DNA from 4 places in the Kitasatospora herbaricolor genome. Region 1 is predicted to be linked to each of the others. Evidence: riboswitches for the same ligand, from Rfam matches in the RefSeq annotation. Region 1 holds a riboswitch; each other region holds the start of a gene.
What was found. A riboswitch is a leader RNA that binds a small molecule or an ion and turns the genes downstream of it on or off. The one in region 1 is predicted to bind cobalamin.

Region 1 (5,553 bases):
CGGCAACGTCTTCACGGCGCACCCGGCGGCACGAAGGGCAGGCCGTCGGCCGGGACGCCGCCCTCGATCAGCCGCCACAGCGCGCCGGTGTCGGCGTGCTCCTCGATCAGGTCGCCGAGGCGGTCCAGCCGGGCCTCGCGGGCCGCGGCGAAGGAGGTGTCCGGCGCGGGGACGAAGGCGCGCCCGGCCAGCTTCGCCACCTCGCGCAGCAGCTCCCGGCGGAACCCGTCGTTCTCCAGCGCGCCGTGCCAGGTCGTCCCCCACACCGACCCGGTCCGGCAGCCGTCCAGGAAGGGCTCGCCGCCCTCGACGGTGACCACGCCGTGGTGGATCTCGTAGCCCTCGACCCGCTGTCCGAAGGCCTCGCCCACCGGACGGGCCAGCACCTTCTCGGCGCCGAACCGGACGTGCGCCGGCAGCAGCGCCAGCCCGTCGACCGCGCCGGCCTTCGACTCCACCCGGTCGACGATCTCGCGGGTCAGCATCTGGTAGCCGCCGCAGACGCCGAGCACCGGCAGCCCGGCGGCGGCCCTGGCCCGCAGGGCGGGCTCCAGGCCGCGCTCGCGCAGCCAGGCCAGGTCGGCGACGGTGGCCCGGGTGCCGGGCAGGATCACCAGGTCGGCGTCGGCCAGCTCCTCGGGGCGGGTGGCCCAGCGGACCAGCACCCCGGGCTCCTGGGCCAGCGCGTCCACGTCGGTGAAGTTGGACAGCCGGGGGAACCGCACCACGGCCACCCGCAGCACGTCCGCGCCGAGCGGGCCGGGCGTGTCCTCGCGGTCGACCACGGTGGAGAGGTCGAGCGAGTCCTCGGCGTCCAGCCAGAGGCCCTTCAGCATCGGCAGGGTGCCGAGCACCGGACGGCCGGTCAGCCGGTGCAGCATCTCCAGGCCGGGCTCCAGCAGCCGGGCGTCGCCGCGGAACTTGTTCACGAACCACCCGGCCACGTGCCGCTGGTCCTCGGCCGAGAGCAGCGCCAGCGTCCCGTACATCGCGGCGAAGACCCCGCCCCGGTCGATGTCGCCGACCACCACCACGGGCAGGGCGGCAGCCGTGGCCAGGCCCATGTTGGCGATGTCGCGGTCCCGCAGGTTGATCTCGGCGGGTGAGCCGGCGCCCTCGCACACCACCACGTCGTAGCGGCGCCGCAGGTCGGCCAGGCACTCCAGGGACTTCTCCAGCAGGACGGGCTTGCGCTCGCGGTAGTCCAGCGCGCCGACCTCGGCGACCGCCCGTCCGAGCAGCACCACCTGGCTGCGGCCGTCCGCGCCGGGCTTGAGCAGCACCGGGTTCATCGCCGCCTCCGGCTCGACCCGGGCGGCCTGCGCCTGCATCGCCTGGGCGCGGCCGATCTCGGCGCCGTCGGCGGTGACGAAGGAGTTCAGCGACATGTTCTGCGCCTTGAAGGGCGCGACCTTGACGCCCTGTCGGGCCAGCCAGCGGCAGATCCCGGCCGTGACCACGCTCTTGCCGGCGTCCGAGGTCGTTCCGGCGACCAGCAGTGCCCCGCTCAATTGCGGCCACCCTTCCGTTGACGTGTGAGGCCCCGGCCCGCGCCGTGCAGGAGGGCGTGCCCGGCGGCGGTGACGCCGAGCGCGAGCAGCCCGACCCGGCGGGAGAGCCGGCAGGCCCGTTCGATGTCGGCCACCCCGACCGGGGGCAGTTCGCGGCCCAGTACCGGCCGGTGCTCGACCCTCTCGCCGTAGGCCAGGGTGCCGCCGAGGCGCACGCCCAGCGCGCCGGCGAAGGCGGCCTCGGCCCGGCCGGCGTTGGGGCTGGGGTGGGCCGCGCCGTCGCGGTGCCAGACCCGCCAGGCGGTGGCGGGCCGGGGCGCGGCCAGGACGGTCAGCAGCGCGGTGAGCCGGGCGCCGGGCCAGCCGGCCACGTCGTCCAGCCGGGCCGAGGCCCAGCCGAAGCGGACGTAGCGGGGCGAGCGGTGCCCGACCATCGCGTCCAGGGTGTTGACGGCCCGGAAGGCGAGCAGGCCGGGGGTGCCGGCCAGCGCTCCCCAGACCAGGGCGTTCACCACCGCGTCGGCGGTGTTCTCGGCGACGGACTCCACCACCGCCCGGGCGATCTGCTGCTCGTCCAGCGCGCTCGGGTCGCGCCCGCACAGGTGCGGCAGCCGCTCCCGGGCGGCGGTGAGGTCCCCCGCCGAGAGCGAGCGCCCGACGGTCCCGGCCTCCCGGATGAGCGAGGTGCCGCCGAGCACCGTCCAGGTCGCGGCGGCGGCCAGCGCCGCCCTGCCTGCCGGCGAGCGTCCCAGGGTGCGGTCGGCGAGCGTGGCGACGGTCGCGACGGTGCCCACGCAGAGCGCGGTGTACGCCGCGCCGGCGGCCCGCCGGTCGCGCCAGAGCAGCCGTTCCAGGCGGCCGGCGGCGGTGCCGAAGGCGGCCACCGGGTGACCGCGTCGCGGGTCGGCGAAGCGGGCGTCGGCCAGGTGTCCGGCGACGGCGCCCAGGGCGAAGGCTGCGCCGCGGGTCAGCCCGCGCACGGCAGGTGCGCGGCGGTACGGCGGCGGGCTCGGTTCGACGGTGGCCGGTGGACGGCCCGGGCAGCCTGCATGGCGTGCGTGTCCTCACTCAGGGTCCGCGCCCTGGCTCGACGTACCGGGGGCGAGAGTCTCCTGGCTTCCGGGTCGGACACACCCTCGGGCCTTCCCGCGGGCTTCTGACGGACCGCCGTGACCATGGTTCGAGCGTGCTCCCCGGTGACAGTGGCGGGACCGCGCCGGATTCGCACCGGCTTCCTCTGCATGCCTCCGTTTGGCTGATGGATCCCATCACGCGGCCGAACCGGGAGTCAACCAAGGCCACCGAGGGTTTGGTCACACGCGCGGCCCGCGTGCGCCGTGCGCGGCGCGCGGACGACGCACCCCGGGCGCCGGGCCGGCCGTCCGCGAGCGGCGCAGGCCAGGGTCGCGCTACCCGCGTAGCGGTGCGCCTTGGAGGAAACCGTCATTACCTCCGAGTAGCGCGCCCGTCGGGCGGCACTGATCTGTACGATCCGCCAGTCGCCCACCGGGGGCCTGACCTGCGCTTCGTGCGTTCGGCGTCTGGGGCCGTCCGGGCCCGGCCCGTACGGTCGTTGCTCATGCGATCCAGACAGCCCTCCGTGACGCCGGTGCCCTTCTCGCCCATGGCGGCCAGGGCGCACCGCGCCGGGCTGGGCCTGACCCCTCATCAAGTGGCGGAGGGGATGGCCGCGCACGGGGTCCGGCTGCTGCCGGCCCACGTGATCGGCTGGGAGACGGGGGAGATCCGGCCCTCCGAGGAGGAGTTCATCGCCCTCGCCCGCGCCCTGTGGTGCCCGCCCGCCCAGTTGATGGGAGCCCGGCCGGCCTGCCTGCGCGACTTCCGGGTGGCCCGGGAGCTCGGCCGGGACGAGGCCGCCCGCCGGATCGGCCTGTCGCCGCGCGCCTACGACCTCGCCGAGGACGCCGGCCGGTGGACCGGGGACGAGGACCGGACGTACGCGCTCGCCCAGGTGCTCGGGATGACGCTGCGGGAGGTGGTGGCCGTCCTCGGCCGTGGGGAGGAGCTGGACCAGCGGCTGCGCCGTTGCGTCGACGGGCGCTGGCAGGCCCAGGTGAAGGCGGTCGGGCGGATCGTCCCGGTGCCGAAGGAACTGCTCGCGGCGGTGCTGACGGACCTGCAGAACGAGTACCAGGTGACGGCGCACTGGGGCTCCGGCGGCTGGGGGTCGTCCGCCCCGGCGCAGCCCGAGCCCCCGCGGCAGACCCGGCCGCTCGGCGAGCGCTTCTGGGAGCTGCTGTCCCGGCGGCCCACCGAGATCCCGGTCTGACCCCCGAGCCTCTCCTTCCCCTTTCTTCCTCCGCGTCCCCCTTTCCGGGTTCCTTCCTCCGCGCTCCGCACGGCTCCCCGCCCGCCCGCTTCCGATCCCCGCCCGTGCCCCGGACGGCCCCGCACCGGTGGCCGCCCGGCCCCGCGACGCGTGGACTGGGGAGCGGATCCAACCGGGCCGTGGCCGGCCGCCCGGCAGGGAGCAGCAGAGCGGGGAGCGAGATATGCGTTGGGGAACCGCAGCAGTCGTGGCGGCCGCCGCGGCCGGTACGGGCGTGGCCGTACTGGCCCTCGGGCGCAAGGTGTCGGAGCGGGCGGTGCACCCCCGCGCGGACCACGCGTCCGGCGCCCGGCCGGTCCGGGTGCTCGGCGTGGCCGCCGGCCGGGTCACCCTCACCCGGACGGTGGAGACCGCCCGTCCGGGCCGCTACGCCCTGGAATGGGGGGCCGACGGCCACGCGGTGGTCGGCGAGGTCCTGCAGAGCGACCAGCAGGCCGTCACCCGCCGGCTGGAGCGGGCGGACACCGGCACCCTGGAGACCGGCACCGTGGTGCGGCTGACCCCCCGGGTCCACCTGGGGGACCCGACCACCGCGCTCGGGCTGCCCTTCCTGGAGACCGCCGCGGTCGGCGAGGCCGGGCCGCTGCCCGCCTGGTACCTGGACGGGATGCGCGGCACCTGGGTGCTGCTGGTGCACGGCCCGGGGGCGGACCGGCAGCAGACGCTCCCGGTCGTCCCGCTGCTGCACCGCCTGCGACTGCCGGTGCTGGCCGTCACCTACCGGGGCGACGAGGGCGCGCCGGCCTCGCCCGACGGGCTCGGCCACTTCGGCGACACCGAGTGGCGCGACGTCGAGGCGGCCGTCCGGCTGGCGCTGGACAGCGGCGCGGGCAAGGTCGTGCTGTTCGGCTGGTCGCTGGGCGCCACCATGGCCCTCCAGACGGCGGCCCGCTCGGCCTGGGCCGAGGCGGTGAGCGGCCTGATCCTCGACTCGCCGGTGCTCGACTGGTCCAGGACGGTGCGCAGGGAGGCCGCCGGGGCGGGTGTCAGCGCCCCGCTGGCCGGGCTCGGGGCACTGGCCGCCCAGGGGCGCTCCGGCGTCGACCTGGCGGGCTTCGCACGGCTCGCCGAGGGCACCGACCTGCGGGTGCCGACGCTGCTGATGCAGAGCCCGGACGACGCGGTCGCCCCCTGGCCGGCCGCCGAGCGTCTGGCCGGCCGCCGTGAGGACCTGGTCAGCCTGCGCCCGGTGCCCGGGGCCGCGCACGCCGCGCTGTGGAACGCCGACCCGCACGGGTACGAGGAGAACCTGCGGCGCTTCCTCACGCCGCTGTTGTGACCCGGGCGGCTGCTGCGACCCGCGCGGCCGCCGTGACCCGAGCCGCCGCACCGGCCCCGGCGCCCCCTGCCGGGCCCGCCCGGGCCGCCGTGCGAGGCACCCGGCGGCAGCGGCCCGGGCCGCCCCTCGCCGGGGGGTACACCATCCAATAGGTGGCGTGACCACGTCATTTTTGCGGTGCGCAAGCCCGGTTTGGGGTCTGTTGCCCGATCTTGCGGCCCTCCCCGCCCCGGCTCCCCGCAGACTCGCCGAACTCGATGTGACAGAACGCCCGTGCACGGGGAAGACTGCACGGCGTGACGTCTCGGAACCCGCGCGACCGTGATGCCCCGCTCCCGCCGACGATCGGTACCGGCGCGACGGTGACCCGTCTGCCCGGTACGGCCCACCGTCCCGACGGTGCGCGCCCGGGC
Region 2 (5,553 bases), 810 kb from region 1:
AGGGAGCAGGCGAGAGCCGCCTCCTCCTCCGGAGTGAGGGTGGACGTCGGCGCGGTGACCGCCACCGGCACCGGGGCGGCCGCGCGGGCGGTGCCGGTGGCTGCCTGGGCGATCCGGGTGGCCGGGCGCGAACGCAGGTAGTACGTGGTCTTCAGGCCGACCTTCCAGGCGTACGCGTACATCGAGCTGAGCTTGCCGATGGTGGGCGCGGCCATGAAGAGGTTCAGCGACTGGCTCTGGTCGATGTACGGCTGCCGGGCGGCGGCCAGGTCGATCAGCGCCCGCTGCGGGAGCTCCCAGGCGGTGCGGTACAGCGCGCGGACCTCGGCGGGCAGCCAGTTGAGGTCCTGGACGGAGCCGTTGGCCTCGCGCAGCGCGTCCCGGGTCTGCGCATCCCAGACGCCCAGCTCCTTCAGCTCGCGGACCAGGTACGGGTTGACCTGGAGGAACTCGCCGGAGAGGGTCTCGCGCTTGAACAGGTTGGACACCTGCGGCTCGATGCACTCGTACACGCCGGCGATCGAGGCGATGGTCGCGGTCGGCGCGATCGCGAGGAGCAGCGAGTTGCGCAGGCCGGTGGTGGCGATCCGGGCGCGCAGCGCGTCCCAGCGCTCGGTCCACTGCGGGGTGGTCCCGAAGTGGTCGATGTGCAGCTGGCCGCGGGCGGCGCGGGTCTCCGCGTACGCCTCGTGCCGGCCCAGCTGCTCGGCCAGCTCGCTGGAGCGCTCGTAGGCGACCAGCATGATCCGCTCGGAGATCAGCGTGGAGAGCTGCTTGGCCTCGGCGGAGTCGAAGTCCAGGCGGAGCTTGAAGAAGACGTCCTGCAGGCCCATCACGCCGAGGCCCACCGGGCGCCAGCGGGAGTTGGAGGTGCCGGCCTCGGGGGTCGGGTAGAAGTTGATGTCCACCACGCGGTCGAGGAAGGTGACGGCGGTGCGGACGGTCGAGTCCAGCCGGTCCCAGTCCATCGCGTTCACCAGGTCGGCGGGGGTGGCGCCGGGGGCCACGTGGGCGCCCAGGTTGACCGAGCCCAGGTTGCAGACCGCGGTCTCGGAGTCGTCCGTGACCTCCAGGATCTCCGTGCAGAGGTTGGAGGAGTGGACGGTCCGGCCGGGGAGGGCGGTCTGGTTGGCGGCCCGGTTGGAGGCGTCCTTGAAGGTCATCCAGCCGTTGCCGGTCTGCGCCAGGGTGCGCATCATCCGGGCGTACAGGGTCTGCGCGGGGATGGTGCGCACGGCCTTGCCGGCCGCCTCGGCCTTCAGGTACGCCTCGTCGAAGTCGGCGCCCCACAGGTCGACCAGCTCGGGCACGTCGGCGGGGGAGAACAGCGACCAGTCGCCGCCCGCGTTGACCCGGCGCATGAACTCGTCCGGGATCCAGTGGGCGAGGTTCAGGTTGTGGGTGCGGCGGGCCTCCTCGCCGGTGTTGTCGCGGAGCTCCAGGAACTCCTCGATGTCCGCGTGCCAGGTCTCCAGGTAGACGCAGGCCGCGCCCTTGCGCCGGCCGCCCTGGTTGACCGCCGCCACCGAGGAGTCCAGGGTGCGCAGGAACGGCACGATGCCGTTGGACTTGCCGTTGGTGCCGCGGATCAGCGAGCCGCGCGAGCGGATCCGGCTGTAGGAGAGGCCGATGCCGCCGGCGTGCTTGGAGAGCCGGGCGATCTGCGCGTAGCGCGAGTAGATCGAGTCCAGGTTGTCCAGCGGCGAGTCCAGCAGGTAGCAGGACGACATCTGCGGGTGCTTGGTGCCGGAGTTGAACAGCGTCGGCGAGGACGGCAGGTAGGAGAGCGCGCTCATCAGCGCGTACAGCTCGGCGACCTCGCGGACCGACTGCTCGTCGTCGCCGACCGCCAGGCCGCTGGCGACGCGGAGCAGGAAGTGCTGCGGGGTCTCGATCACCTTGCGGGTGATCGGGTGGCGCAGCAGGTACCGGGACTGCACGGTGCGCAGGCCGAAGTACTCGAAGCGGTCGTCGCCCTTCTGGTCGATCAGGGCGTCCAGCGCGTCGGCGTGCTTGGCCACGAACGCGGCGGTGGTGTCGCCGATCAGGCCCTCGGCGTGGCCGACGGTGATCGAGGCGGAGAAGGAGACGGCGCCCTGGCCGACGGCCTCGTCCTGGATCTCCAGGGCGAGCAGCCGGGCCGCGAGCTTCGAGTACTGCGGGTCCTCGGCGATCATCGACGCGGCGGCCTCGACGGCCAGCCCGCGCAGCTCCGCGAAGTCGGAGCCGGCGTGCCGGCCGCGCAGGGCGGCGGCGGCGACGTGGCCGGGGTCGACCTGGGGCAGGTCGACGCTGCGGTCGGTCAGGAGGCGCAGGAGCGCTCCACCGGGGTCGGACACCGTCGGGTCGGACGGGGCGGCGGGGCTGGAACCCTGGGCGGGCAGGGTGACTGAGGCAGCGGTGGTCAAGGCGCTTCTCTCCTGGCGGCGGCGGTCGGCGAGGGGGCTGCCGGGCCGCATGGGCGCAGGGGAGGGCAGCGCGGAACACCTCACGGCGCGCGCGAACCACCCCCCGGCCCACCCGCGAGGCCCGGACGATACTGCTGTGCTGCATGGCGACTGCGGGGAAGCCCTGTGGCACACCGTCGGCAGGTCATCGGACTCGCGTGGCCCGGTCGGGCAGCCCGCTCACCGCTGCGGGGCAGTCCCGGACTCGCACCGGGTTCCCCTGCGTTCGACAGCAGGAGTGAGCATACATCTAGTGGCGCCAGCCCGATGAAGCACCACATGTTGTGCACTGTGGCGTGTCGGGCGACCAGTCGTCGGCTCACGGAGCAGGCAAGGGGGAGGGTGCCGGGCCCGGATTTGGGAACGGATTGATTACCGGACAGCCCTGCCGCGCGCACCATGCTTTACGATCTCGCCTCATGAGCGAGGGAACGGGCGTACCGTCCGACTGGACGCGTCAGCCCGCACAGCCGGTCCAGGGTCAGCAGCCGGGGGCACCGGGGCAGCCGCCGCAGGGGCAGCAGCCCGTCCCGCCGGCTCCGGGTGGTTTCGGCCCGCCCCCGGTGCCGTACAGCCAGCCCGCGCAGCAGCTCCCGCCGCAGGGCCAGCCGGTTCCCCCGCCGATCCCGCAGCAGCACCAGCCGCAGCAGCCGTTCGCCCCCCAGCCCGGTCCGCAGCAGGCGCCGCCGCCGCAGTGGCAGCCCGCGCCGCAGCCGTTCCAGGCCGAGCCGAACTGGACCCAGCTGGCCGACCAGCACGAGAACGAGTCCCGCAAGCGCCGCCGGCTGTGGATCGGCGCCGCGGTGCTGGCCGTGGTGCTCGTCGGCGGCGTGGTGGCCGCCGGCGTGGTCATCTCCGGCAAGGGCGGCGGCGGCAACAAGCCGAACCCGAAGCCGGCCGCCTCGACCGGCCTGCCGCTGGAGCAGGCGCTGCCGCTGATCTCCGACGCCTCGACGGACAAGGCCCCGGTCGACGCCGCGACGCTCTTCCCCGACCAGACCCGCACCATCGACGGCAAGGTCTGGACCCGGATGGTCACCGGGTCGACCTCGCCCTGTTCCAAGGCGACCACCGGCGGGCTCGGGCTCGCCCTCGGCGACGACGCCTGCCGTTCGCTGGTCCGGGCCACCTACGTGTCCGGGGAGAGCGCCGTCACGGTCGGCATCGCCGTCTTCGACAACAAGGCGGGCGCCGACAAGGCGCTCGGCCGGCACGCGGGCCTGGTCCAGGGCCTGTCCGGCCCCGGGGTCGCCACCTTCTGCGTCACCGACAAGTCGGGCTGCGCCGAGACGCACGCCGCGGTGGGCCGCTTCGGGTACTTCACCGTCGCCGGTTCGCTCAAGCAGACGCCGGACCAGGCCGATCCGGCGGCGGCCGCGGCGGCGAGCCCGCTCGCGGACCGCGCCAAGGAGGTCCTGCTGGGCCGGGCCAAGCCGGCGGCCACCGCCGGCTGAGTACCTCCGCGCGCGGACGTGGGGTGGCGGGCTACCCCTACCCTGGCCTGGCCCTCGCCTTGCCCGGCCCCTGCCCGGCCTGGCCTGGCCCGATCCGGTCGGATCCGGCCGGTGACCCGCGCCCCGGTGCCGGTCGCGGGTGACGGGCCGTCCGGGCCCGGGGGCACCGGGCCGTTCGTGCCGGACCGTTCGTGACGTCCTGTTCACGACGGCCGTAACAGGCCGCGAACGCGCGTCCGATAAGGTGTGGTGCCCCGGGGGACAGTTGCTGCATGGTCAGTTCGCTCCGGCACGCGGAACGCAGCTACCAGGAGGTACCGCGCGGTGAGCACCGCGACCAGTGCGCCCAGCAGAAGACGCAAGTCGTCCGGCCGCCGCCGGAACGCGTCGGAGCCCGTCTCGGGCCTGCTGCTCCCGGCACCCCCGAACGCCCAGGAGAAGTACAACTACACCGTCCGCAACCAGTGGGTGCTGACGCTCTGCTCGGTGATCAGCTTCGTCTGCCTGGTGATCAGCCAGGTCGAGCTCTTCCGGGTCGGCTCGTGGTTCTGGCTCTGCGTGCCGTTCCTCGTCTTCACCGTCGTGTACTACCTGGTCTCCCTGCGGGTGAACAGCTTCACGCCGAACTTCGACCTCAAGGAGCACCGCCGGCTGGTCCGCAAGTGGACCCCGGCCGAGTACCCGACCGTCGACGTGTTCCTGCCGGTCTGCGGCGAGCCGATCGAGACCCTGCACAACACCTGGACCCACGTCCGCAAGCTCGCCGAGCACTACCCCGGTCTGGTCATGCCGTACGTCCTGGACGACGCGGCCAGCCCGGCGGTGGAGGCGATGGCCGCCGACTTCGGGTTCCGCTACGGCGTCCGGGAGAACCGCGGCTGGTTCAAGAAGGCGGGCAACCTGCACTACGGGTTCGACCGCTCGGACGGCGAGTACATCCTGATCCTGGACGCCGACTTCGCGCCCCGCCACGACCTGCTGGACGAGGTCCTGCCGTACATGGACCGGGACCCGAAGCTGGGCATCGTCCAGTCGCCGCAGTTCTTCCGCGTCCTGGACTCGCAGAACTGGATCGAGCGCGGCGCGGGCGCCATCCAGGAGCTGTTCTACCGCTCGGTGCAGGTGGCCCGGCAGCGCAACAACGGCGCGATCTGCGTCGGCAGTTGCGCCGTGTACCGGCGCGAGGCGCTGGCCGAGAACGGCGGCACCACGCTCATCGCGCACTCCGAGGACGTGCACACCGGCTTCGACCTGCGCGGTCTCGGCTGGGACCTGCAGTACATCCCGGTGGCGCTCTCCACCGGCGTCTGCCCGGACACCGCGGGCGCCTTCCAGAACCAGCAGTACCGCTGGTGCATGGGCTCGATGTCCCTGCTGACCAGCAAGAAGTTCTGGCAGGCGAAGCTCGGCTTCACCACCCGGCTCTGCTACGTCTCCGGGTTCCTGTACTACATGCACACCGCGCTGATGACCTTCGCGCTGCCGATGCTGCCGATCATGCTGCTCGTCCTGCAGCCGAGGCTGCTGGAGGTCAGGCACCTGGTGCTGGTCATCCCCAGCCTGGTCTACGCGACCGTCATCTTCCCGCTGTGGCACCGGGCGCCCTACCGCCTGGAGGCCTGGGCCGGCCGGATGATGTACGGCTGGTCGCA
Region 3 (5,553 bases), 2.0 Mb from region 1:
ACCGCCTCGGCGACGTCGCGGTGGTCTGGGAGGACGACCGCGACTCGACCGCCCCGGCCGACGACGCGCACAGTGACGTGTGGGTGCGGATGTTCCGCAACGGCGTCTCCGCCTACGAGTCGAAGCTCTCGGCCGGCGGGACGGCGGGGGTGGCCTGGCGGCACCTCCAGCCCGACGTGGGCCTCGACGACCGCGGCAACGCCGTCGTCGTGTGGGCGGAGGACCCGGACGGCAACGGGTTCTACAACATCGTCTACCGGGTGCTCTCCCCGGCCGGTGCGGTCCTCGGCTCCGGTCGGGCCAACGCGAACTCCGACGGCCAGCAGATCCATCCGCGCGTCGCGGTCGACCCGGACGGCGCGCCGGGCAGCACCGGCGCGGTGGCGTTCTCCGTGGTGTGGGAGGACATCCAGGGCACCGCGGCCGCGACGGTGAAGGCGGCCGGGTTCACCGGGACCACGACCAAGGCCTACGAGGTGACGGTCAACGCGACCGGCGGCGCGCACCACAACCCCGACGTCGCGACCTCCGCCTCGGGCGACGCCGTCGTCGTCTGGGACGACGACACCGACAACAACGGCTCCTACCAGATCGGTCTGGTGAAGCTGGCCAAGGCGAACGGGGCGGTCGCACTCACCCGCCGCAGCGCCAACAGTTTCGCCGGCGGCCAGCAGCAGCGTCCGGCCGTGGCCGCCGACTTCAACGGCGACTTCGCCGTGGCATGGGAGTCCGACCACACCGGTACCCGCGGTGTCTGGGCCCGGTCGTTCACCGCCGCCGGTACCGCCGGCTCGGCCGAGGTCGAGATCTCCGCCGGACCCGGAGCCGGCAACCCCACCGTCGGCATCGACGACCAGCGCGACGCCGTGGTCGGCTGGAGCGTCGCCGGCACCGATCCGGCGGTCCGGGCCCGGGGCCTCAACCCGGACGGCACCTTCGCCGGCCGGCTGCCGGCCCAGTCCGTCAGTCAGGTCACGACCGGTCGGCAGGAGCAGGCCGCGGTGGCCTCCTCCCCGTTCGGTGCACTCGCGATCTCGTACACCGATGACAACGACGGCAACAGCTTCGACCAGGTCCTGCTGAGTCTGGGGGCGACCAACTCGGACTGGTGACGTCCGCTCGATCCACGGACGTCCGCCGGGCCGCCCGGTCGGGAGATCCGGCAGGCGGGTCCGGAACCGCGCGGGAACGCGGTTCTCCGGTACCCCTGTCGGACCACCTCCACAGGGTGGCCCGGCGGGCGTCCGGGTCCGGGGGTGGGCCCCTGCTCGACCGCGGCCAGTGCTGAAGGGATGTCAAGAGCCCGCGCGCAGCCCAGGTGTCCGCAAGCGCTCGCGCGGCACGCCGGCTTCAGGATTGTGCTACGGCCGAGGGAGGACGCTCGTGCAGGGGCCGGCCCGGTGGCCCTGCCCCGGTGCTTCTGATCTGCGGCGACGACCGTAGAGTGGCCTGCGCAGCTGGTTCGCCCTGTCCGCCAGGCAGGCGCGTCGCAAGAGGGAACCCGGTGGGAATCCGGGACTGCCCCGCAGCGGTGAGCGGGAACGACCGCCGTCATACGCACTGGGCCAAGGCGGCCCGGGAAGCGACGGCCAGTAGGAGTCCGCCCTTCACAGGGGTGGGCGCGCCCGCGAGTCCGAAGACCTGCCGCTGCCCGCGGACCGCCACGGTCCGTGGTCCCACCGGACCCCGCGGGCGGGTCGGCGGCGGGGAGGGACGCGCACGCGCACCTCCCGCTCCTGCGCGTACCCGGGGTCTCCTGAACTCGCGAAGGAGAGTTCCGTGCAGCAGACCGAGTGGCCGGGTGCCCCCGGGGCCGTGAACCGTCGAGGCCCGGACAGCGGGGCGACGGCAGGCCGGTCCGCCGGCTCCGGCGCGGCCGGGATCCGGCCGGGCGCTCCGACGACCGGCGGGGTGGCCCGGTGACGATGCCCCCTGCCGTCTCCCGGACCCCGACGGACTCGGCGGTCACCCTGGCCCACATCATGAGCGAGCACGACACCAACCTCTACGGGACGGTGCACGGCGGCGTCGTGATGAAGCTGATCGACGACGCCGCGGCCGCGGCCGCCGGCCGGCACGCGGGTGTCCCCGCGGTCACCGTGTCGGTGGAGGAGATGTCCTTCCTCGCGCCGGTGCGGGCCGGTGACCTCCTGACGGTCCTGGCCCGTGTCGATCACGCCGGGCGCAGCTCGATGTACGTCTCGGTGGTGGTGACGGCGGAACGGTGGAACCTCACCGGGCCGGTGACGAGGGTGGCGACGGCGCAACTGGTCTTCGTCGCCGTCGACGCGGACGGGCAGCCGCACCGTGTGCCGGCGCTGGTCCCGGAGAGCACCGTCGAGCAGCGCCGCGAGCGTCTTGCCCGTGAGCGCCGCGCTCGGCGGGCGAAGGGGCCGGCCGGCTGACCTGGCCGACCGGCTGACCCTCAGCACCCAGGTCCGTCCGGGCCCCCGACCCCGACCCCGCCCTGACCCGGAGGGGAACCCGGGGCCCGGACGGACCGGCCGTCACCAGGGCGCGCAGTGCGCCGTGCGGCCGTGCTCACACCGCCCGGTGGGCGTGGAATCCCCGCCCGCTCTTGCGGCCGAGCAGTCCGGCCTCGACCATCCGGGCGAGCATCGGCGGGGGAGCGTAGAGCGGCTCCTTGTACTCGTCGTACATCGGGCGCCCCGCCCGCCCGCGCGCCGCACTGGCCCGCTCCGGCGTCCCGCTCCGGCCGGGCCGCGGGCGTCCTCGGGCCTTTGCGAGGGGCCGGGCCCAGGTGCCAGGACGGCCGGTACCACGTGCAGGTCTGAATTATTAACGGGCCCGGTGCCGTCGAGGCCTCCGGCGGCCGGGACCAGAACCGGCCCCCTGCGGATCCGGCCCCTTCGGGTGGTGCCGGCCTGCCCGAGGGGACCGGCCGGCACCCCTGCTCGGCCCGGCGGCGGGGGAGGGTGCCCCCGCCGCCGGGCCGCCACCCGTGACCGCGCGCCGAGCCGCCGGGCGCCTCCGTCCGACCGCCTCCGTCCGCCCGCGCCCGGCGCGCCGCGACACCCGTCAGTTCACTGCGCCGCCAGGCGCGGCGTGCGCGGCGGCACCGTGCGCCGGCTGCCCGTCGCCTCGAAGGCCGCGCCGAGGGCCAGCAGCGCGTTGTCGTCGTAGGCCCGGCCGGCGAAGGTCAGCCCGACGGGCATGCCGGTGTCCGCCATGGTGCCCATCGGCACGGTCACGGTCGGGATGCCGAGGTGACGGGGCACCAGGTTGCCGTTCGCGACCCAGACACCGTTGCGCCAGCCCAGCTCGGCGGACGCCTCGCAGACGTCCATGTCCGCGGGCCCCACGTCGGCGACCGCGGGGAACACCACCGCGTCCAGGCGCAGGTCGTCCATCCACAGCTCCAGGTCGACCCGGCGGGTCTCCTCCAGCCCGCGCAGCCCCTCTTCGAGGTGCGGCATGTCGGTGAAGGACGCGTACGGGCGCTCGCGCACCAGGCGCGGGTAGTCGCCGATCGTGTCGTCGAAGCCGGTGTAGCGGTCGGGGAGTTCGCCCTGCTGCTTGGGCCAGATGCGGTCGGGGTCGACCTCGGCCAGGGTGGCGAGCGCCGGGTCGCCGTTGGCCCGCAGGAAGTCGTCCCACGCCCAGGCGGACAGGTCCTCGATCTCGACGGCGAGGAAGTCGCGGCCGACCAGGCCGCGGGTGTGCAGCGAGGGCGCCTCGGGGCGGTCGGACTCGTAGTTGGACACGACGGGGAAGTCGACCTCGACCACCTCGGCGCCGGCGGCCTCCAGGTCGCGGCGTGCGGCTTCCCACAGGGCGATCACCGACGGGCGCGTGTCGATCCGCTGCCCGGTCTGGCCGCCGATGCCGCCGTCGGGGTTGGTGCCGGCGCCGGGGTCGGCGTTGATGTACATCCTGGGTACGCCGACGCGCTTGCCGGCGAGTGCGGCGTGCGCCGTCCGGGCGTCGGCGGGTGCGAGGGCCGGGTACGAGTCGGGCCGCACCTGCGACGCCGAGGGCAGCGGGACCCAGGGCTGCGCACGCCACAGGTCGCCGCGCGTCTCCGGGTCGTCGGCGACGATGACGTCCAGCAGTTCGAACAGGTCGGCCATGGTGCGGGTGTGCGGGACCACGACGTCCATGGTCGGCACCAGCGGCCAGTTGCCGCGCACCGAGATCACGCCGCGGCTGGGCGTGTAGGCGCACAGCGCGTTGTTCGAGGCGGGCGCCCGGCCCGACGACCAGGTCTCCTCGCCGAGGCCGAACGCGCCGAACGACGCCGCCGTCGCGGTGCCGGAGCCGTTGGAGGAGCCGGAGCCGTAGGCGCTGGTGAGCCAGTCGGCGCTGTACGGGCTCTCCGCGCGGCCGTACACGCCGCGCTGCATGCCGCCGTTCGCCATCGGCGGCATGTTGGTCAGCCCTATCAGGACGGCCCCGCCCGCGCGCAGCCGCTCGACGGCGAAGGCGTCACGCTGGGCGACGAGGTGCTCGAAGGCGGGCGAGCCGGCCGCGGCGGTCAGTCCCTTCGCGAGGTAGCTGTCCTTCGCGGTGTAGGGGATGCCGTCCAGCGGGCCGAGCGTCTCGCCGCGCGCGCGGCGGGCGTCGGAGGCCTCCGCCTCGGCGCGGGCCTCCGGGTTCATCACCACCATCGCGTTGAGAGCGGTGCCGGTGCCGGGCCGGTCGTACGCGTCGATCCGCGCGAGGTAGGCGTCGAGCAGGCCGACCGCGGTGGTCTCACCTTTCTCCAGCGCCGCGCGCAGGTCGGCGATACCGGTCTCCACAACGTCGAATCGGCGCGTCATACGGGTGTCTCCTGAGGGTCGGGTCGGCCGAGCCGCTGGGCGTCGAACCGATCGCGTGCGGCCGCCGTGCTTCCACTGCACTGACTAGATTTTCAGTCTAGACTACAGATCTAGGTCCCAGAATCGAGATGAGCCCATGCCGACGCCGCCGCCAGAGTCCGAGCCCGTACGGCCGCAACGCCTCCCCGCGGCGGAAGGCGTGACCGGCCCCGCGACGGCCACCGGGCCGGGTGCCGCCGCCCAGCCCCTTCGGGCCCCGGCCGACAGGAAGCGCCGGCCCAGCGGCGACGAGGCGCGGGGGCGGGCGATGCGGGCCGCCATCAGCGCCATCGCGGAGAAGGGCACCGCGGCCGTGCGGATGTCGGACATCGCGGCGCGGGCCGGCATGAGCACCGGGCACATCCTCTACCACTTCGGCAGGAAGGACCGCCTCCTGCTCGAAGTCCTCGCCTGGAGCGAGGCGGACCTCGGCGCCCGGTTCCAGCAGGCCGCGGACGAGGCCGCGTCCCCCGCCGAGAAGCTGGCCCTGTTCGTCCGCTTCTACCTGCCCCGCCACCAGGGCGACGAACGCTACGCCCTGTGGACGCAGGTGCTGGCCCAGCGCCACGACGACGCCGGCCGGCACCTCCTCACCGCGTTGTCCGACGCCTGGGAGGAGCGCCTGGAAGCCATCCTCCGGGAGGGGCGGGCGCTGGGGCGGTTCGCCGATGTGGACCCTTCCGAGTTCGTCATCAGGGCCGTGGCCATGCTCAACGGGCTCTCCGGCGACGTG
Region 4 (5,553 bases), 230 kb from region 1:
GTCCGGCGGCGAGCGGCAGCGGCTCAAGCTGGCCACCCTCCCCCAGCTTTCGGCCGGGGGGACCCCCAAGGGCGAGAAGGGCGGCATCATCGTGCTCGACGAGCCGACCACCGGCCTGCACCTCGCCGACGTCGAGCAGCTGCTGGGCCTGCTGGACCGGCTGGTCGACTCGGGCCGGTCGGTGGTGGTCGTCGAGCACCACCAGGCGGTGATGGCGCACGCCGACTGGATCATCGACCTGGGGCCCGGCGCGGGACACGACGGCGGGCGGGTCGTCTTCGAGGGCACGCCCGCCGACCTGGTCGCCGCGCGCTCCACCCTGACCGGCGAGCACCTGGCGGCGTACGTGGGCGGCTGACCCGGGGGGCGGCCCGACCCCGGAGCGGCGCCCACCCGCCGCTCGGCCCGGGGCCGGCCGCACCGGCCGTCAGCACCGGCCGGCCACCCGCGCCGGGCGGCCCGCCCTTGTTGCACAATATGTGCAACTACTTAATCAGTGCGACAAAGGGTGGGCGAGGCTTCGATGACGGGATCGCCGGTGGTGCTGGGGATCGAATCCTCCTGCGACGAGACCGGGGCGGGGCTGGTCCGGGACGGCGTGCTGCTCGGGCAGGCGGTGGCCTCCAGCATGGACGAGCACGCCCGCTACGGCGGCGTGGTGCCGGAGATCGCCGCCCGGGCCCATCTCCAGTCGATGGCGCCGGTGGTCGGGGAGGCGTTGAACCGGGCCGGCCTCACCCTGGCCGACATCGGCGCCGTCGCCGTGACCGCCGGCCCGGGCCTGTCCGGCGCCCTCCAGGTGGGCGTCGCCGCCGCCAAGGCCTACGCCTTCTCGCTCGGCGTGCCGCTGCACGGGGTCCACCATCTCGCCGGGCACGTCGCCGCGGCGACGCTGGACGGCGGACCGCTGCCCGACCCGTGCGTGGTGCTCGTCGTCTCCGGCGGCCACACCTCGCTGCTGCTGGTCCGCGACCTGGCCCGGGACCGGATCGTCCACCTCGGGGACACCCTGGACGACGCCGCCGGGGAGTGCTTCGACAAGGTCGCCCGGATCCTGCGCCTGCCCTACCCCGGCGGTCCGGCGGTCGACCGGGCCGCCCGGGCCGGCGACCCGGGGGCCGTCCGCCTCCCGCGGCCGCTGAGCGGACCGAACGATCCCCCGTACGCCTTCTCCTTCTCGGGCCTGAAGACGGCCGCCGCCCGCTGGATCGAGGCGCAGCGCGCCGACGGCCGGGAACCGCACGTCCCGGACGCCGCCGCGGCCCTGCAGGAGGCCATCGCCGACACCCTCACCCGCAAGGCCGTCCGGGCCTGCACCGAGCACGGCATCGGCACCCTGGTCGTGGTCGGCGGCGTGGCCGCGAACTCCCGCGTCCGCGCCCTCACCGAGCAGCGATGCGCCGCCGCCGGGATCGCCCTGCGGGTGCCGCCGCTGCCCCTGTGCACCGACAACGGCGCGATGGTCGCCGCCGTCGGCGACCTGCTGGTCAGGGCCGGCGCCGAGCCCGCGCCGCCGGACCTCGCCGTCGACCCGTCCGCACCGCTTGAGTACGCCCGGCTGGCGCCCTCCGCGCACCGCCGGGCCCGGGCGGCCTGAACCCGCCGCCGCACCGGGGCGGACCTGGTGCGAGGGCCGGGGCCGGCCCGCCCGCCCGTGGGCGTCGGGCCGGCCCCGGCCCTCCCGTCAGCCGCCCAGCTCCGCCCGCGCCAGGCGGGCCGCCTCGACCAGGTGGTCGAGGGAGGCCCGGGTCTCGGCCCAGCCCCGGGTCTTCAGGCCGCAGTCCGGGTTGACCCAGAGGCGTTCGGCGGGGATGGCGGCGAGCCCCTCGCGCAGCAGGGCGGCGGCCTCCCCGGCGCTCGGCACCCGGGGCGAGTGGATGTCGTAGACGCCCGGGCCGACCTCGCGGGGGTAACCGGCCCCGGCCAGCTCGTGCGCCACCCGCATGTGCGAGCGGGCCGCCTCCAGGCTGATCACGTCCGCGTCCAACTCGTCGATCGCGGCCATGATCTCGCCGAACTCGGCGTAGCACATGTGGGTGTGCACCTGGGTGTCGGCCCGGACCCCGGAGGTGGTCAGCCGGAACGCCTCGGTGGCCCAGGCCAGGTAGCCGGGGCGGTCGGCGGCGCGCAGCGGGAGCGTCTCGCGCAGGGCCGGCTCGTCCACCTGGACGACCGCGGCGCCGGCCGCCTCCAGGTCGGTGACCTCGTCGCGCAGGGCGAGGGCGACCTGGCGGGCGGTGTCGGCGAGCGGCTGGTCGTCGCGGACGAAGGACCAAGCGAGCATGGTGACCGGACCGGTCAGCATCCCCTTGACCGGGCGGTCGGTGAGGTCCTGGGCGTAGCGGAACCAGTCGACGGTCATCGGGCGGGGGCGGGAGACGTCGCCGGCCAGCACGGGCGGGCGGACGTAGCGGGTGCCGTAGGACTGCACCCAGCCGTGCCGGGTGGCGAGGTAGCCGGTGAGCTGCTCCGCGAAGTACTGGACCATGTCGTTGCGTTCGGGTTCGCCGTGCACCAGGACGTCCAGCCCGGCCTTCTCCTGGTAGGCGATGACCTCACGGACCTCGGCCGCCATCCGCTCCCGGTAGCCGGCCCGGTCCAGGCGTCCGGCGCGCAGGTCGGCGCGGGCGGTGCGCAGTTCGGTGGTCTGCGGGAAGGAGCCGATGGTGGTGGTCGGCAGCAGTGGCAGCTTCAGCCGGGCGCGCTGGGCCTCGGCGCGTTCGGGGTAGGCCTGCGCGCGGCGGGCGTCCTCGGCGGTGGTGGCGGCGGCCCTGGCGCGGACGGCCGGATCGTGGGTGAGGGCGGAGGCGGCCCGGGAGGCCAGGTCGGCCCGGTTGGCGGCGAGTTCGGCGCCGATCGCGTGGGTGCCCTCGCGCAGTCCGCGGGCGAGGGTGGTGATCTCGGCGGTCTTCTGCCGGGCGAAGGCGAGCCAGCGGGCGATCTGCGGGTCCAGGTCGCGTTCGCGGGCGGCGTCGAGCGGGACGTGCAGCAGCGAGCAGGACGGTGCCACGTCGACCTGCCCGGCCAGGCCGAGCAGGGTGGCCAGGGTCGCCAGCGACTTCTCCAGGTCGTTGATCCAGATGTTGCGGCCGTCCACCACGCCCGCGACCAGCCGCTTGCCGGGCAGGCCGCCGACGGCGGCCAGGTCGTCGAGGTTGCCGGCGGCGGGGCCGGTGAAGTCCAGGCCGACGCCTTCGACCGGGGCCTCGGCCAGCACCGGCAGGGCCGCGCCGGCCCGGTCGAAGTAGGTCGCGACCAGGATCCTGGGCCGCTCGGTGAGGGCGCCGAGGTCGCGGTAGGCCCGGGCGGCGGCGTTGAGTTCGGCCGCGGTGCGGTCCTGCACGAGGGCGGGCTCGTCCAGTTGCACCCAGCCGGCGCCGGCGGCGCGCAGGCCGGCGAGGAGTTCGGCGTAGACGGGCAGCAGGCGGTCGAGCAGCGTGAGCGGCTGGAAGCCGGGGTCGACGCCGGGCGCGGGCTTGGCGAGCAGCAGGTAGGTCAGCGGGCCGACCAGGACCGGACGGGCGCGGTGGCCGAGCAGGAGGGCCTCACGCAGTTCCTGGACCGACTTGGCGGAGTTCGCCGAGAAGACCGTGTCCGGCCCCAACTCGGGCACCAGATAGTGGTAGTTGGTGTCGAACCACTTGGTCATCTCCAGCGGCGCCACGTCCTGGGTGCCGCGCGCCATGGCGAAGTACCCGTCCAGCGGGTCGGCGTCGACGGCGGCGCGGTGCCGGGCCGGGATCGCGCCGACCGCCACGGTGGTGTCCAGTACGTGGTCGTACAACGAGAAGTCGCCGGTGGGGACTTCGGTGACGCCGGCCTCGGCGAGGCGCCGCCAGGTGTCGCGGCGCAGACCGGCGGCGGTGGCATGCAGGCCGGCGGCGGTGACCCGGCCGGCCCAGTAGCCCTCGATCGCCTTCTTCAGCTCCCGGTCCGGGCCCTGACGGGGGCAGCCGTACACGGTGGCCTGCGGGGTGGTGGAACTCGGTGACACGGAACTCTCCTTCGCGAGTCGCGCTGCGATCCCGGGAGAGCACGTGCGCGCGAAGGTACGACAGCGGGGGCGCGGCACGTCGAGGTGCCCGCCCGCTCCGCCGACCCACCCCCGGCCTTCGGCCGGGCGGTACCCACCCACGAGGTCACCGGGATCACCGCGTGCGGTCGCACGCGGGCAGTGGCAGGTCTTCGGACTCGCGAGCACACCGGGCCTGACGGCCCGGCACCTAGTGGCCGTCGCTTCCCGGGCCGCCTGGGCCCAGTGCATGTGACGGCGGTCGTTCCCACTCACCGCTGCGGGGCAGTCCCGGATTCCCACCGGGTTCCCTCTTGCGACGCGCCTGCCTGGCTGGCAGGGCGAACCGACTGCAGGCCACAGCCTAGGCCCACCGGCGTCCCGCCGGCGGAATTCGTCCGCATGCCGGATGTCGCGGTGGGACGCGGGGCCGAGCGCCGGGGCCCGGGCGCCGGGGCCCGGGCCGGCGCGGCGGACCGGTGCGCGCGGCACCGGTCCGCGCGCGGACGGCGGCTACGGACGCAGCTCCAGCGTGCAGCACTTGACGCTGCCTCCGGCCCGCAGCAGCTCCGTCAGGTCGACGCCGATCGGCTCGAAGCCGCGCTCGCGGAGCTGGCGGTGGAGCCCGACGGCGGCCTCCGGCAGCAGCACGTGGCGCCCGTCGGAGAGCGCGTTGAGGCCGAAGACCTCGGCGTCCTCGGCGGTGGCGAGGACGGCGTCCGGGAAGAGCTCGCGCAGGACGGCCCGGCTGCCGGGGCTGAACGCCTCGGGGTAGTACATGACCTCGTCGTCGGAGAGCACCGCGAGGGCGGTGTCCAGGTGGTAGAACTTCGGGTCCACCAGCGTCAGGCCGATCACCGGCAGGCCGAAGAACTCCTGAGCCTCGGCGTGCGAGCGGGGGTCGGTGCGGAAGCCGCTGCCGGCCAGGATCCTGCGGCCGACGGCCAGCAGGTCGCCCTCGCCCTCGTTGATGTGCTCGGGCCAGTACACGTCCCGGTAGCCGCGGGCGGTGAACCAGTCCAGGTAGGCCGGGCCCTCGGCGGTGCGCTCGACGTGGCGGAACCGCGCCCCGAACACCCGGCCGTCGACCACGGTGGCGCCGTTGGCCGCGAAGACCATGTCGGGCAGGCACGGCAACGGCTCGATCACCTCGACGGTGTGGCCGAGCGAGAGGTAGAGGTCGCGCAGGGAGGTCCACTGGGCGAGCGCCAGGCCGCCGTCGACCGGCTTGGCCGGGTCCATCCACGGGTTGATCGAGTACGTCACGTCGAAGTGCCGGGGCGCGCACATCAGGAAGCGGCGGGGGGTGGCCACCCGGGCCTCCCGGAGCGGGGCGGCGGCCGCCGAGCTGATGGTGTCCGTGGCGGGCATGGAGGTCCTCCGGTCGGGATGCGGTTCTGCTGCGGCGCGGGATCGCCACGGCGCAACGCCCTGGGCCGGCGGGATTGCCTTGGCCCGGGCGGGAACTGAGCGACGGGCAGGGCGGCCGGCGACGGCGGCCGCGGATCCGCGGGGGAGCCGCGCGGCGCTTGCGGACCGGG

Region 2: another riboswitch for cobalamin. It lies ahead of J2S46_RS25500 (ribonucleoside-diphosphate reductase subunit alpha); the one in region 1 lies ahead of J2S46_RS28845 (cobalamin biosynthesis protein).
Region 3: another riboswitch for cobalamin. It lies ahead of J2S46_RS36965 (acyl-CoA thioesterase); the one in region 1 lies ahead of J2S46_RS28845 (cobalamin biosynthesis protein).
Region 4: another riboswitch for cobalamin. It lies ahead of metE (5-methyltetrahydropteroyltriglutamate--homocysteine S-methyltransferase); the one in region 1 lies ahead of J2S46_RS28845 (cobalamin biosynthesis protein).

The regions. Positions count from the first base shown of each region.
Region 1 is NZ_JAUSVA010000002.1:6,560,627-6,566,179, forward strand. It holds gene J2S46_RS28840 (cobyric acid synthase) at 12-1,511, opposite strand; gene J2S46_RS28845 (cobalamin biosynthesis protein) at 1,508-2,491, opposite strand; cobalamin riboswitch at 2,617-2,749, opposite strand; gene J2S46_RS28850 (helix-turn-helix domain-containing protein) at 3,091-3,801, shown strand; gene J2S46_RS28855 (alpha/beta hydrolase family protein) at 4,025-5,140, shown strand; gene J2S46_RS28860 (hypothetical protein) at 5,437-5,553, shown strand, end outside.
Region 2 is NZ_JAUSVA010000002.1:5,748,869-5,754,421, forward strand. It holds gene J2S46_RS25500 (ribonucleoside-diphosphate reductase subunit alpha) at 1-2,459, opposite strand, end outside; cobalamin riboswitch at 2,570-2,731, opposite strand; gene J2S46_RS25505 (hypothetical protein) at 2,867-3,901, shown strand; gene J2S46_RS25510 (glycosyltransferase family 2 protein) at 4,226-5,553, shown strand, end outside.
Region 3 is NZ_JAUSVA010000002.1:8,557,582-8,563,134, forward strand. It holds gene J2S46_RS36960 (hypothetical protein) at 1-1,112, shown strand, start outside; cobalamin riboswitch at 1,441-1,663, shown strand; gene J2S46_RS36965 (acyl-CoA thioesterase) at 1,926-2,405, shown strand; partial or broken gene J2S46_RS36970 (3-hydroxyacyl-CoA dehydrogenase family protein) at 2,542-2,661, opposite strand; gene J2S46_RS36975 (amidase) at 3,045-4,781, opposite strand; gene J2S46_RS36980 (TetR/AcrR family transcriptional regulator) at 5,089-5,553, shown strand, end outside.
Region 4 is NZ_JAUSVA010000002.1:6,791,548-6,797,100, reverse strand. It holds gene J2S46_RS29790 (ATP-binding cassette domain-containing protein) at 1-358, shown strand, start outside; gene tsaD (tRNA (adenosine(37)-N6)-threonylcarbamoyltransferase complex transferase subunit TsaD) at 524-1,597, shown strand; gene metE (5-methyltetrahydropteroyltriglutamate--homocysteine S-methyltransferase) at 1,685-3,994, opposite strand; cobalamin riboswitch at 4,160-4,379, opposite strand; gene ddaH (dimethylargininase) at 4,526-5,383, opposite strand.